One region of the Pseudomonas sp. ABC1 genome, then DNA from elsewhere that is predicted to be linked to it. Evidence: predicted binding sites of a transcription regulator. Region 1 holds the regulator's gene; the other holds the start of a gene.
The links. The regulator sigma-54, encoded in region 1, starts transcription at its own class of promoters, with help from an activator protein. The targets are predictions, from matches to a motif close to ANTGGCATNNANNTTGCTNT.

Region 1 (7,494 bases):
TTTTGCAGTGCAGACCCATGGGCTGGCGAATCTGGTGGTGTCTGGAGGGCGCAGTCCGGCAGGTTTCTTCGAGGAACTTTCCCGCCAGGAACTCGACTGGAGTCGAGTCCAGGTGGGCCTGGCGGACGAGCGCTGGGTCGATCCGCTATCGCCGGACAGCAACGAAGGGCTGGTACGCCGGCATCTGCTGCGCAACGCGGCCGCCCCGGCGCGGCTGATCGGTCTCTATCATCCTGCCGAAACGCTGGAGCAGGCCGCCGAATTGGCCAGCGAGGCATTGGCGGTGCTCGAGCAGGGTATCGACGTCCTGGTGCTGGGCATGGGCGACGATGGTCATGTGGCTTCGCTGTTTGCCGGCAGCCCCTTGCTGGCGCAGGCGCTCAGCGAGGATTGCCAGGCACATTGCCTGCCGATGCTGGCACCCCAGGAGCCGCATCAGCGCATCAGCATGACCTACCCCTTGCTGGCCTCGGCACGTTTGCAGTGCCTGGCCATCCAGGGACAGCCCAAGCTGGAAACCCTGCGTCAGGCACTGGTGGCCGATGCGTTGAAAATGCCTGTGCGTGCCTTCATGCATGCGCCCCTGGAAATCTACTGGTGCCCTTGAAGAACTGCCCGACGCTTCGCCGCCTTTCGGCGGTCTGGCCTGCTGGCGGATGCTGAACCATATGAAGGGAGAGTCGCTCGTGTCCCAGGAGCAAAAGAACGCACGATTGGATGCCTTGTGCTCACGCGCGCGCATCCTGCCTGTAATCACCATCACCGATGAACGGCATATCCTGCCGTTGGCCGACGCGCTGGCGGCGGGTGGCATCGAGACGCTGGAGATCACCTTGCGCTCCAGCCACGGCCTGGCGGCCATCCGGCTGTTGCGTGAGCAGCGGCCGGCGCTGTGCGTCGGTGCCGGCACGGTCCTCGACGGCCAGATGCTGGCCAGGGTCGAGGACGCCGGCGCCCAGTTCATCGTGTCGCCGGGCAGCACCGAGGAATTGCTGCTGGCCGCCCGCGCAAGCCCCTTGCCCTACCTGCCCGGCGTGAGCAATGCCTCGGACATCATGCGGGGCTATGTGCTTGGCTACCGGCGCTTCAAGCTGTTTCCGGCACAGGTGTGCGGTGGTGTCGGTGCATTGAAAGCCCTGGGCGGGCCTTTTCCCGATGTGCGCTTCTGCCCGACCGGTGGTGTCAACGACGACAATGTCGCGGACTATATGGCGCTGCCCAATGTGATGTGCGTGGGGGGGAGCTGGATGATAGGGCCGGCCGCCCTGGAGGCGGGCGATTGGTCATCGATTACGCGTGCGGCGGCGCGTGCGGTGGCCGCCATTGGTCAGGTACGCGCCCTGTGACGATGGCTCGACGGAACGGAATCCGTTACCTGCCATTCAAGGCGGTGGTTGCAGGTCTGCTCGTTGCACTGCCGCTGGTCGGCATGCTGGAAGGATGGCTGCGGGATGGTGCCTGGTTGCTTCCCTGCGTCTATGGGGGCGTCAGCGTGGTGGCTTTCTATCTCTATGGGCAGGACAAGCGCAATGCTTCCCGAGAGATGCGGCGAGTCCCGGAAAATACCTTGCACCTGTTCGAACTGCTCGGCGGATGGCCCGGTGCGCTGTGCGCGCAGCAGGTGTTCCGGCATAAAACCCGCAAGCTCGGCTATCAGGTGGTGTTCTGGGGCATCGTTCTCGTGCACCAGCTTGCCTGGTATGTCTACATCATGGGTTGGCCGCAGTTCTGAGGCCGCTGCGTGGACATCGGACAGTGTCCACGCAAGCCCGTGTATCAGACCTTCCGGACGAATTCCGACTTGAGCTTCATTGCACCGATGCCGTCGATCTTGCAGTCGATGTCATGGTCGCCATCGCACAGGCGAATCCCTTTGACCTTGGTGCCGACCTTGACGACCAGGGAGGAGCCCTTGACCTTCAGGTCCTTGATGACCGTGACGGTATCGCCATCCTGCAGGACGTTACCCACCGAGTCCTTGATCACCTTGGCATCATCTTGCGAGCTGCTGTCGGCAGCCGTTGCCGACCACTCATGGGCACACTCTGGACAGACCAGTTGGATACCGTCTTCATAGGTGTATTCGGAGTTGCATTTCGGGCAGGGTGGCAGAGCGCTCACGGCATTCCTCTCATTCGTTGGCGAAAACCGCGAATTATATAAGGTTTTGCCGGGAGAGGGCGGATGCTTGTTGAATGCGGGACAATTGCCTGAGGTTTTTCTCCCCTCGCCCATTTATGGGAGAGGGGCTGGGGGAGAGGGCTTATGCGTTTTTACCCTCTCCCCAGCCCTCTCCCGCAAGCGGGAGAGGGGGTAAAGAGCATCCCAGCGGCTTACTGACCCTCGCCGAAGTAATCTTCGATCAGATCGACCAGTGCTTTCAGCGCCTGCTCTTCCTGTTCGCCTTCGGTGCTCAGGTGCAGTGGGGTGTGCTGGCTGGCGGCGAGCATCATCACCGCCATGATGTTCTTGCCATCCACCAGGTTCTCGGCGCTACGACCTACCATGACTTTGCAGGGATAGAGCTTTGCGACGCCGGTCAGCTTCGCCGCGGCGCGCGCATGCAGGCCGAGTTTGTTGATGATGGTGGTTTCACAGCTTGGCATGTGGCAGATCCCGATGGCGAACCTGAAGGTTCCTGAGTGGTTCCAGCAGCGCCTTCCCAAGGCGTTCGGCGATGTAGACCGAGCGATGGTGGCCGCCGGTGCAGCCAATCGCGATGGTGACGTAGGCCCGGTTGCTGGCGGCGAAGCGGGGCAACCACTTGCTCAGGTAGGCATGGATGTCCTGGAACATATCCTCGACATCCGGTTGGGCGCTCAGGTAGTCGATGACCGGTTGATCCTGGCCGGAGAATTCGCGCAGCTCGGCTTTCCAGTAGGGGTTGGGCAGGCAGCGCACGTCGAAGACCAGGTCGGCATCCACCGGCATGCCACGCTTGAAGCCGAATGACTCGATAAGGAAGGCCGTGCCCGGTTCAGGCTTGTTGAGCAGGCGCAGCTTGAGCGTGTCGCGCAACTGGTACAGGTTGAGATTGGTGGTGTCGATCTTGAGATCGGCGTTGTCGATGATGTGCGACAGCAGCAGCTCTTCATCGCGAATGGCTTCGGCCAGCGAGCGGCTGTCATTGGTCAGGGGGTGGCGCCGGCGTGTTTCCGAAAAGCGCTTGAGCAGGGTTTCGTCATCGGCGTCGAGGTAGAGCACGTCGCAGTGGATGTGTTTGGCGCGTACTTCCGCCAGCAGCTCGGGGAAGCGTTGCAACTGGCTGGGCAAGTTGCGTGCGTCGATGGAAACCGCGACCTGCGGGTGCAGCAGTTCGGTATGCAGCAACGCTCGCTCGGCCAGTTCCGGCATCAGCGCGGCGGGCAGGTTGTCGATGCAATAGAAGCCGTTGTCCTCCAGCACGTCGAGCGCCGTGCTTTTACCGGAGCCAGAGCGACCGCTGACGATGATCAGGCGCATGGTGCTTCACGCTGCGTGCGGTGGACCGGATGCAGGGCAGTCGTCTGGCTCAAGCGTGTTCTCCTATGGCAAAAGGCTTTGCTGTGCGCGTACCACTTCCTGGTACAGGGCTTCGTTGCTCGTCGCGGCGCGCAGGCGCGCCCTGATTTCGGCGTCGTCCAGCATGCCGGCGATCTGGCGCAGCAGCTCCAGGTGTTCGTCGGTGGCAGCCTGGGGGACCAGCAGCACGAAGAGCAGGTCGACAGGTTGGCCGTCGAGTGCATCGAAGTCCACGGGTGTTTCCAGGCACAGCACGGCGCTCAGGGGCTGGCTGCAGCCGGTGATGCGGCAATGGGGAATCGCGATGCCATTGCCGAAGCCGGTCGAGCCGAGCTTTTCCCTGGCGATCAGGCTTTCGAATATGGTTTGTTCGTCGAGGTCGGGTGCGTCCTGGGCGATTACCCGGGCAATCTGTTCGAGAACGCGCTTCTTGCTGACGCCCGGAACGCCCGTCAGGGCGCGTCCGGGGGAGAGGATAGAGTCGAATCGAATCATGGCATGCTCAGCGAGCGACCGTACCCTGGTGGTGATCGAGTTGCTTTTCCTTGTGCTTGATCAACTGGCGGTCGAGCTTGTCGACGAGCAGGTCGATAGCGGCATACATGTCTTCATGTTCGGAGTTCGCAACCACTTCCTTGCCGGCCACATGCAGGGAACCTTCGGCCTTCTGCTTGAGTTTTTCGACTTGCAGGGTGACCTGCACGGTGATGATGCGATCGAAGTGCCGCTCCAGGCGATCGAACTTTTCCTCGATGTAGTCGCGCAGGGCTGGAGTCACTTCCAGATGAACGCCGCTGATGTTGACTTGCATACTACTACTCCTTTTTTATTTCTATGAAGAGCGAGCTGTCGAGGCTTGCACCCTGTTTCGGCCGCGTTTGGCTAGATCAGCCGCTTGCGTTCGCTGGACGGTGCAATTCCCAACGATTCCCGATACTTGGCTACGGTGCGACGGGCGACCTGTATGCCTTGTGCCTCCAGTAGACCAGCGATCTTGCTGTCGCTCAATGGCTTTTTCTGGTTTTCCGCGGCGACCAGCTTCTTGATGATGGCGCGTATCGCGGTGGAGGAGCATTCGCCGCCTTCGGAGGTGCTGACATGGCTGGAGAAGAAGTACTTCAGCTCGTAGATGCCCCGTGGCGTGTGCATGTATTTCTGCGTGGTGACGCGGGAAATGGTCGACTCGTGCATGCCCACGGCCTCGGCGATGTCATGCAGCACCAGCGGCTTCATGGCTTCGTCGCCGTGCTCGAGAAAGCCCTTCTGGTGCTCGACGATCTGCGTGGCGACCTTCATCAGGGTCTCGTTGCGGCTGAGCAGGCTCTTGATGAACCAGCGCGCTTCCTGCAACTGGTTGCGCATGAAGGTGTTGTCGCTGCTCGAGTCGGCGCGTTTGACGAAGCCGGCATACTGGGCATTGACGCGCAGGCGCGGGATCGCTTCCTGGTTCAGTTCCACCAGCCAGCGTTCGTTGTGCTTGCGCACGATCACGTCCGGTACCACGTATTCCGGTTCGCTGGCCTCGATCTGCGAGCCAGGGCGCGGGTTGAGCGACTGGATCAGTTCGATCACCTGGCGCAGCTCGTCTTCCTTGAGCTTCATGCGCCGCATCAGCAGGTTGTAATCGCGGCTGGCGAGGACTTCCAGGTGATTGTCGATCAGGTGCCGGGCCTGTTCCAGCCAGGGTGTCTGCGGCGGCGATTGGCGCAGTTGCAGCAGCAGGCATTCGCGTAGATCGCGTGCGCCAACGCCTGAGGGCTCGAAGTGCTGGATACGGCGCAGGACGGCCTCGATCTCGTCAAGCTCGATCTCAAGCTCCGGGTCGAAGGACTCCAGTACTTCCTCGAGGGTTTCTTCCAGGTAGCCCTGGTCGTTGATGCAGTCGATCAGGGTCTCACCGATCAGCCGGTCGGTGTCGCTCATGGGGGACAGGTTCAGTTGCCAGAGCAGGTGGCTCTGCAGGCTGACGCCGGCGCTGGTGCGGGTAGTGAAGTCCCACTCGTCGTCATCGTTGCTGGGCAGGCTGCTGGCGCTGGTCTGGTAGATGTCTTCCCAGGCGGTGTCCACCGGCAGTTCGCTGGGAATGCGTTCGCCCCAGTCGTTGTCGTCGAGGCTTTCCGAGGTGGCGGACGGCTCGTCGTAGCTTTCCTGCTTGGTCGCGGATTCGCCCGTGGCGGTTTCCGTGCCTTCGGCCATGGGGTCCGAGTTGTCGAAGTCGTCGCCGTCTTCTTCCCGTTCCAGCATCGGGTTCGAGTCCAGTGCTTCCTGGATTTCCTGCTGGAGGTCCAGCGTGGAAAGCTGGAGCAAACGTATGGCCTGTTGCAGCTGCGGTGTCATCGTTAGCTGCTGGCCCATCTTTAGGACGAGAGATGGTTTCATGGCAGAGACTTCAAACCCTGTTTGCCGGCGCTGGCGCCTGTTGCTACATACATGGACGCCCCGGCGTCCGCTATGAAGCAAATTATATGCCTACTTCTTGGGTGTTTGGCTAGGGTCTGTTGACGTTTCAATGTTGCGCCGCACGCCAGCCGTTCGGCGGGAGGCGGCTTGTATCCGTACTCAGCGTTCTGCGTCGAGGGCCTTGAGGTAGTCTGCAGTGGCTTCGTTACCAGCAGCGGCTGCGCGCATGAAGTAGGCGCGAGCTTTGTCGAGGTCCCGAGGAACGCCCTGGCCCTTCTGGTAAAGCAGGCCGATGTCATTGAGGGCATCGCTGTCGCCTTGCTGGGCAGCACGCTCGAACCAGCGCCTGGCTTCGGCGTAGTCCTGCGCTACGCCTTCCCCCCTGGCATAGCGCAATGCGAGGTTGTAGGTGGCCAGGGTGTTACCGTGCTCTGCGGCCTGGCGATACCAGTTGGTGGCCTGCGTGTAGTCCTGTCGTACACCGATGCCCTGGGAATACAGGTAGCCAATGGAGTTCATCGAGGCTGCGTTGCCCGCGGCGGCGCCTCTGAGGTACCACTGCATGGCGAGTTCCGGGTTGCGTGTGACGCCGATACCGTTCTGGTAGCAATAGCCGATATTATTGAAGGCGTTGATTTCTCCTGCGTTCGCTGCCTGTTCGAACAGGCGAGCCGCTTCAACGCTGTCTTGCGGAACACCCTCGCCACTGTTGTAGAGCATGCCCAGGTTGTTCAGTGCGCTGGCATGGCCACTGTCAGCGGCTTTCCGATACAGGATCACTGCGCGTTCAAGGTTTCGGCTGACACCGTGTCCTTCGGCGAGTCGTAGGGCCAGGTTGTACATTGCCTGTGGATGATTCTGCTCGGTGGCTCGCTCATACCAGTCAATGGCCTTGCGTTCATCCCGGGGCCTGCCTTCGCCTGATGCATACATGGCGGCGAGCGAGAACATGGCCTCTGCATTGCCTTTGGTGGCGGACTTTTCGTACCAGGCCAGCGCTTCAGAGTAATCCTGGCGAGTGCCGATACCGTAGTAATGGCGTTCGCCGCGGTTATAAAGGTCCTTTGCCTGTTGTTGGGCGGTTTCCCGCTGGCTGGCTGGTGCGGCACCGGGAGAAGATGTTGGCGGTTGCGTGGTGCATGCAACCAGACAGACTGCGCTGCAGAGAACGGTCAAGGGACGGAGATGGTGGAGCATTGACGATTCTCGAGGGGTAGCTTTATTCATATATGACCAACGTGGCGTCGATAGCCTACCTCTACAGCCGGAACTCATGCCCCAGGTATACCTCTTTCACCAGTTCATTGCTCAGGACCGACTGGGCGTCGCCCTCGGCGATAAGCTGGCCGTCGTTGACGATATAGGCCGTTTCGCAGATATCCAGGGTCTCGCGCACGTTGTGGTCGGTGATGAGTACACCGATGCCCTTGTCCTTGAGGTGATGGATGATCTGCTTGATGTCGCCGACGGAGATCGGGTCGACACCGGCGAAGGGCTCGTCGAGCAGGATGAACTTGGGCGCGCTGGCCAGGGCGCGGGCGATTTCCACGCGGCGCCGCTCGCCGCCGGACAGGCTCATGCCGAGGCTGTCGC
Region 2 (7,494 bases), 1.7 Mb from region 1:
CGCTCTCGCAGCCCCTGGAAAGCGGCTCCACAGTGGAGATCGTCACCGCACCCGGCGCACGCCCCAACCCGGCCTGGCTCAACTTCGTGGTCAGTGGCAAGGCACGCACACACATCCGCCATGCGCTCAAGCAGCAACGCCGCTCGGAGTCGATCAACCTTGGCGAACGCCTGCTGCACAAAGTGCTCGCCGGTTTCGAAACGCCGCTGGAAAACATTCCCGACGAACGCATCCGGCAGGTGCTGGACGAATACCACATGGAGGTCTTCGAAGACCTGCTGGAGGACATCGGCCTCGGCAACCGCATGGCCTACGTGATCGCCCGGCGCCTGATCGCCAGCGAGGAAGAAGAGAGCCCGTCCGCCGAAGGCCCACTGGCGATTCGCGGCACCGAAGGCCTGGTACTCAATTACGCCAAGTGCTGCACGCCGATTCCTGGCGACCCCATCGTCGGCTACTTGTCGGCGGGCAAAGGCATGGTGGTTCACCTGGAGAGTTGCCGGAACATCAGCGAAGTCCGCAACAACCCGGACAAATGCATCCAGCTGTCCTGGTCGAAGGACGTCGCCGGCGAGTTCAATGTCGAGCTGCGCATCGAGCTGGAACACCAGCGCGGCCTGATCGCCCTGCTGGCCGGCAGCGTCAATGCCGCCGACGGCAATATCGAGAAGATCGGCATGGACGAACGCGATGGCCGCATCAGCGTCGTGCAACTGGTGGTCAGCGTGCATGACCGCGTACACCTGGCCAACGTCATCAAGAAACTGCGCACCATCAAGGGCGTCACCCGCATCACGCGGGTCAAAGCTTGAAGCAATCGCAAGCCGCCTTTACCAAGGAGAATTTCATGAGCAAGAGCGTCATCCACACCGACAAGGCCCCTGCCGCCATCGGCACCTACTCCCAGGCGATCAAGGCCGGCAATACTGTCTACCTGTCCGGCCAGATTCCTCTCGACCCGGCCAGCATGACCCTGGTGGAAGGCTTCGAAGCCCAGACCGTGCAAGTCTTCGAAAACCTCAAGGCAGTGGCCGAGGCAGCAGGCGGCTCGCTAAAGGACATCGTCAAGCTGAACATCTTCCTCACCGACCTGGGCAACTTCGCCACCGTCAACGAAGTCATGGGGCGCTACTTCCAGCAGCCCTACCCGGCCCGTGCAGCCATCGGCATCGCCGCGCTGCCCAAGGATGCCCAGGTGGAAATGGACGCGATTCTGGTCCTGGAATAACCCGGCACCGCAGGAGCGGCCCTAGCCGCTCCTACTCGATCACCACCAGCCGATCAGGCAACTCGTTGCGCGGCTCGGTCAGCGGCACATGCCGGCGCAGCAACTCCCCGCACGACTCGATGCAACCGAGAAAACCGGCCAGTGTCCGCCCCGCCTTCACCTCGGCAGTGAACGCTTCGATGATCGAAGCCCAGGCTGCATCATCGATCCGGCTGGAGATCCCCTGGTCGACCAGGATTTCTACATAGCGCTCGGCCTCCGACACGAAAATCAGCATGCCGGTACCGGCCTGGGTGTGGTGCAGCTCCCGCTCGAAGAACTGCCGCCGCGCCAGATTGCCGGCCCGCCAGTGGCGCACCGCACGCGGGATCAAGCGCGATGTCAGCGCCGGAATGCGCAGCACGAAGGCCAGCACGATAAAGCTCGACCACTGCACCAACAGCAGTTCCCAGGCTGCCAGCCCGGAAAAGAACAGCAGCCCGCCCGGCAAGAGCATGGCCAGCAGCCCGGCCCAGAGCAGCGCGATATACCGGTAATCGTCGGCCCGCGCCGCCAGCACCGTGACCAGTTCGGCATCGGTGTCCTGCTCGATACGCTCGATCAGGTCGGCGACCTGTTGTTGTTCCGCTTGCGTCAGAAGAGTCATCGCACATCCACCGTAGAGTCACCAGCCACCGGAGGCACCGCCGCCGCCAAAACCACCGCCGCCACCTCCAAAGCCGCCACCGCCGCCAAAACCTCCACGGCCACCGCCACTCAGACCGCCGAGCAACGCTCCCAGCAAGGCCGCATTGCCACGCCCACGGCGCCCACCGCCGCCGCCACGACCATTGAGGAAGAGAATCACCGCCAGCATCAGGAAGAACAGCAGGATGCCACGCGCATCGGGTTCTTCACTCGCGACCCCACCGGCCTGCTCCGGCACGCTCAGCGGGTCGCCACCGAGTACTTGCACGATGGCGGCGGCACCTTCCTCGATACCACGGGCAAAGTCGCCCTGACGGAAGGCCGGTACCATGATGGCGTTGATGATCAGAGAAGACTGCGCATCGGTCAGGCGATCTTCTAGACCATAACCCACCTCGATGCGGATACGCCGCTCATCGCGGGCCACGATCAGCAGGGCGCCATTGTCCTTGCCCTGCTGACCGATGCCCCAGTGCCGCCCGAGGGCGACGCCGAAATCCTCGATGGAGCGCCCTTGCAGCTCAGGCACAGTCACCACCACGACCTGCTCGCCACTGAGCTGCTCGTGAGCGGTGAGCATCTCAACCAGACGCGCACGGGTCGGCGCATCGAGCAGGGCAGCCTGGTCCACCACCCGCCCGGTCAACTCAGGCAGGGGCTGGGCCGACAGTGGGCCAACCCAACACGCCAGCAGCAGGCCAAGCGCGAGGAGGACTCTCATCAGAATTTCACTTGCGGCGCCTGGTCGGCGTTCTCGCTGGTCGCCTCGAAGTTGTTGCGCACTTGCAGATCGCTATACATCAGCGTGTGCCAGATACGGCCAGGGAAGGTACGAATCTCGGTGTTGTAGCGCTCGACCGAGGCAATGAAATCGCGGCGCGCCACGGCGATGCGGTTCTCGGTACCTTCGAGCTGCGACTGCAAGGCCAGGAAGTTCTGGTTGGCCTTGAGGTCAGGGTAACGCTCGGCCACCACCATCAGGCGGCTCAGGGCGCTGCTCAACTGGCCCTGGGCCTGCTGGAAGCGCTGCATCTGCTGCGGGTCATCCAGGGTGCTGGCATCGACCTGGATCGATGTGGCCTTGGCTCGCGCCTCGATCACTGCGCTCAGGGTTTCCCGCTCGTGGGCGGCATAGCCCTTGACCGTTTCCACCAGGTTCGGGATCAGGTCGGCGCGACGCTGGTACTGGTTCTCGACCTGCGACCAGGCGGATTTGACCTGCTCGTCATAGGTGGGAATGTTGTTGATCCCGCAGCCGGCCAACATCCAGGAAAACAGGACGACGGCCATAACTTGTCCGATGTGACGAAAGAAGGTTGCGCGCATGGTGCATTTCCAGTGACAGGAGATAGAGCCCATAAGAATAGCGCAGCAGGGCAAGAGTTCATCTCTCACCCGGCAGCATCTGTAGGGATACCTCACGCCACCCCCTCTCCCGCCTGCGGGAGAGGGCTGGGGAGAGGGCGAAACGTTTCCCCCGCATCATCAGCCACCCAGCAATGTGGACAGACAGCCCTCTCCGCACCAAAAGAAGGCCTAACCACTCACCTTCCGCACCATAAAGGGGCAAATATCCTCCCGCTCTTGCCGATAGACGGCCAAATCCCCACGCAAAGCCCGATTCGCACGCAGTACAAGACCATTTCCAGGCACTGGCATATAATTTGCTCCCTTGTGAGGCAGGTCGCCTTCGCGGAACATCGCCGCCCGGCTTCACCCCTGATTAGGAAGCAACCTGTCCCGCTTCCACCACTTGGAGAACACCATGTCGAAGTCGCTTCAACTGATCAAAGACCATGACGTGAAGTGGATTGATCTGCGCTTCACCGATACCAAAGGCAAACAGCAGCACGTCACCATGCCTGCGCGCGAAGCCGAAGACGAAGACTTCTTCGAAAGCGGCAAGATGTTCGACGGCTCGTCCATCGCGGGCTGGAAAGGCATCGAGGCTTCCGACATGATCCTGCTGCCGGACGACAGCACCGCCGTGCTCGATCCGTTCACCGAAGAGCCGACGCTGATCCTGGTCTGCGACATCATCGAGCCTTCCACCATGCAGGGCTACGATCGCGACCCACGCGCCATCGCCCGCCGCGCCGAGGAATACCTCAAGTCCACCGGCATCGGCGACACCGCCTTCGTTGGCCCGGAGCCTGAGTTCTTCATCTTCGACGAAGTGAAGTTCAAGTCCGACATTTCCGGCTCGATGTTCAAGATTTTCTCCGAGCAGGCTTCCTGGAACACCGACGCCGACTTCGAAACCGGCAACAAAGGTCACCGTCCGGGCGTCAAAGGCGGCTATTTCCCGCTGCCGCCCGTCGACCACGACCATGAAATCCGTACCGCCATGTGCAACGCACTGGAAGAGTTCGGCCTGAAAGTCGAAGTGCACCACCACGAAGTCGCCACCGCCGGCCAGAACGAAATCGGCGTTGCCTTCAACACCCTGGTGGCCAAGGCCGACGAAGTACAGACCCTGAAGTACGTCGTGCACAACGTCGCCGATGCCTACGGCAGGACCGCTACCTTCATGCCGAAGCCGCTGTACGGCGACAACGGTTCGGGCATGCACGTCCACATCTCCATCGCCAAAGACGGCAAGAACACCTTCTCCGGTGAAGGCTATGCCGGCCTGTCCGATACCGCCCTGTACTTCATCGGCGGCATCATCAAGCACGGCAAGGCGCTGAACGGCTTCACCAACCCGTCGACCAACTCCTACAAGCGTCTGGTTCCGGGCTTCGAGGCTCCGGTCATGCTGGCTTACTCGGCTCGCAACCGCTCCGCCTCGATCCGCATCCCTTACGTCAACAGCCCGAAAGCCCGCCGCATCGAAGCGCGCTTCCCGGACCCGGCAGCCAACCCCTACCTGGCGTTCGCTGCACTGCTGATGGCCGGCCTGGACGGTATCCAGAACAAAATCCACCCTGGCGATGCCGCCGACAAGAACCTGTATGACCTGCCGCCGGAAGAGGCCAAGGAAATCCCGCAGGTCTGCGGCAGCCTGAAAGAAGCGCTGGAAGCCCTCGATGCGGGCCGCAGCTTCCTGACCAAGGGCGGCGTGTTCAGCGATGACTTCATCGACGCCTACATCGCCCTGAAGAGCGAAGAAGAGATCAAGGTCCGCACCTTCGTTCACCCGCTGGAATACGACCTGTACTACAGCGTCTGATACCTGCGAGCGCGACATGAGGCCACCTTCGGGTGGCCTTTTCATTTCCGGCCCGTAATAGGGCAGCGTGCAGCGAGGCAGGCATGCCCCGGTACGATTACGGTGCATGCCTGCACGACTCGCTTGCCATCGAAGCGCCACGTCCTGGCACTTTCATCCGCGCGCCCTTTCAGCGTGCGCGCATTGCACTATATTGGTGCAATATCCCATGCAATCACCTGGAGACAGGGAGCAGAAGCCCGAAACACCGCCATTACGGAAAGTGGTTTGCTTCTTGCATTTGATGCCGGACATACAGGACGCGACCGCCATGATCAACGAAGCCCTGCAACGCCTGCTGATCGAGAACCTGACCACCGCCACACTGCTGCTGGACTCCAGGCTGCGCCTGGTATACATGAACCCGGCCGCGGAAATGCTGCTGGCGGTCAGTGGTCAGCGCAGCCATGGCCAGTTCATCAGCGAGCTGTTCACCGAGTCGCCGGAAGCCCTGACCGCCTTGCGCCAGGCCGTCGAGCGGGCACACCCGTTCACCAAGCGCGAAGCCACGCTGACCTCGGCCACCGGCCAGGCGCTGACCGTCGATTACGCGGTCACGCCGATCCTCAATCGCCAGGACACCATGCTGCTGCTGGAAGTCCATCCTCGCGACCGCCTGCTGCGCATCAGCAAGGAGGAGGCACAGCTTTCCACCCAGGAAACCACCAAGATGCTGGTGCGCGGCCTGGCCCATGAAATCAAGAATCCGCTGGGCGGCATTCGCGGCGCGGCGCAACTACTGGCCCGCGAGCTGCCGGATGAACACCTGCACGACTACACCGCAGTCATCATCGAAGAGGCCGACCGCCTGCGTAACCTGGTCGACCGCATGCTCGGCTCGAACAAGCTGCCATCGCTGTCGATGACCAATATCCACGAGGTGCTGGAGCACGTCGCCAGCCTGCTGGATGCCGAATCCCAGGGGCGCCTGGTACTGACCCGCGACTACGACCCGAGCATCCCGGAAGTGCTGATGGATCGCGAACAGATGATCCAGGCCGTACTCAACATCATGCGCAACGCCATGCAGGCACTGGCCGGCCAGGTCGAACTGGGGCTGGGGCGGCTGACCCTGCGCACCCGCACCCTGCGCCAGTTCACCATCGGCCATACCCGGCACCGCCTGGTGGCGCGTATCGAGATCGTCGACAACGGCCCGGGCATTCCGCTGGAACTACAGAACACGCTTTTCTACCCAATGGTCAGTGGCCGTCCCGATGGGACCGGGCTGGGCCTGGCCATCACCCAGAACATCGTCAGCCAGCACCAGGGCCTGATCGAATGTGAAAGCCACCCGGGCTACACCGCTTTCTCGATCTTCCTGCCGCTGGAACTGGACAAAGGAGCAACGCCCTCATGAGCCATAGCGAAACCGTCTGGATCGTCGACGACGACCGCTCCATCCGCTGGGTACTGGAGAAAGCGCTGCAACAGGAAGGCATCACCACCCACAGCTTCGAAAGCACCAGCGGCGTGCTCAGCCGCCTGGCACGCGAGCAGCCGGACGCGATCATCTCCGATATCCGCATGCCGGGGCCGAGCGGCCTCGACCTGCTGGCACAGATCCGCGAGCGTTACCCGCGCCTGCCGGTGATCATCATGACCGCCCATTCGGACCTCGACAGCGCGGTGGCGTCCTATCAGGGCGGCGCGTTCGAGTACCTGCCCAAGCCTTTCGACGTCGACGAAGCCGTCTCGCTGGTCAAGCGCGCCTGCCTGCACGCTCTGGAGCAACAAAGTCAGGCGCCAGTGATCGAACAGCCGCGTACACCGGAGATCATCGGCGAAGCACCCGCCATGCAGGAGGTGTTCCGCGCCATCGGTCGGCTGTCCCACTCCAATATCACCGTACTGATCAACGGCGAGTCCGGCACCGGCAAGGAGTTGGTGGCCCACGCCCTGCACCGCCACAGCCCGCGCGCGGCGGCACCGTTCATCGCCCTGAACATGGCGGCCATCCCCAAGGACCTGATGGAGTCGGAGCTGTTCGGCCATGAAAAAGGCGCCTTCACCGGGGCCGCCAACCAGCGCCGGGGCCGCTTCGAGCAGGCCGACGGCGGCACCTTGTTTCTCGACGAGATCGGCGACATGCCCGCCGACACTCAGACCCGCCTGCTGCGGGTCCTGGCCGACGGCGAGTTCTACCGGGTCGGCGGCCATACGCCTGTGCGGGTCGACGTGCGCATCATCGCCGCCACCCACCAGAACCTGGAAACCCTGGTGCAGGCTGGCAAGTTTCGTGAAGACCTGTTCCACCGTCTCAACGTCATCCGTATCCATATCCCGCGCCTGGCCGATCGTCGCGAAGACATCCCCGCGCTGGCCCGCCACTTCCTCGCCAGCGCCGCCCAGGAACTGTCCGTGGAGC

Region 2: the regulator sigma-54 is predicted to act here: its motif matches at 3,567-3,586, upstream of glnA (glutamate--ammonia ligase).

The regions. Positions count from the first base shown of each region.
Region 1 covers NZ_CP058349.1:916,409-923,902, reverse strand. Annotated here, with positions in the region: gene pgl (6-phosphogluconolactonase) at 1-607, shown strand, start outside; gene HW090_RS04040 (bifunctional 4-hydroxy-2-oxoglutarate aldolase/2-dehydro-3-deoxy-phosphogluconate aldolase) at 657-1,346, shown strand; gene HW090_RS04035 (DUF1294 domain-containing protein) at 1,349-1,732, shown strand; gene HW090_RS04030 (zinc ribbon domain-containing protein YjdM) at 1,777-2,121, opposite strand; gene HW090_RS04025 (HPr family phosphocarrier protein) at 2,334-2,606, opposite strand; gene rapZ (RNase adapter RapZ) at 2,593-3,462, opposite strand; gene ptsN (PTS IIA-like nitrogen regulatory protein PtsN) at 3,526-3,996, opposite strand; gene hpf (ribosome hibernation-promoting factor, HPF/YfiA family) at 4,004-4,312, opposite strand; gene HW090_RS04005 (RNA polymerase factor sigma-54) at 4,384-5,880, opposite strand; gene HW090_RS04000 (tetratricopeptide repeat protein) at 6,061-7,098, opposite strand; gene lptB (LPS export ABC transporter ATP-binding protein) at 7,160-7,494, opposite strand, start outside.
Region 2 covers NZ_CP058349.1:2,596,074-2,603,567, reverse strand. Annotated here, with positions in the region: gene spoT (bifunctional GTP diphosphokinase/guanosine-3',5'-bis pyrophosphate 3'-pyrophosphohydrolase) at 1-812, shown strand, start outside; gene HW090_RS11480 (RidA family protein) at 848-1,228, shown strand; gene HW090_RS11475 (TPM domain-containing protein) at 1,260-1,874, opposite strand; gene HW090_RS11470 (YgcG family protein) at 1,893-2,636, opposite strand; gene HW090_RS11465 (LemA family protein) at 2,636-3,241, opposite strand; gene glnA (glutamate--ammonia ligase) at 3,681-5,087, shown strand; gene glnL (nitrogen regulation protein NR(II)) at 5,398-6,486, shown strand; gene ntrC (nitrogen regulation protein NR(I)) at 6,483-7,494, shown strand, end outside.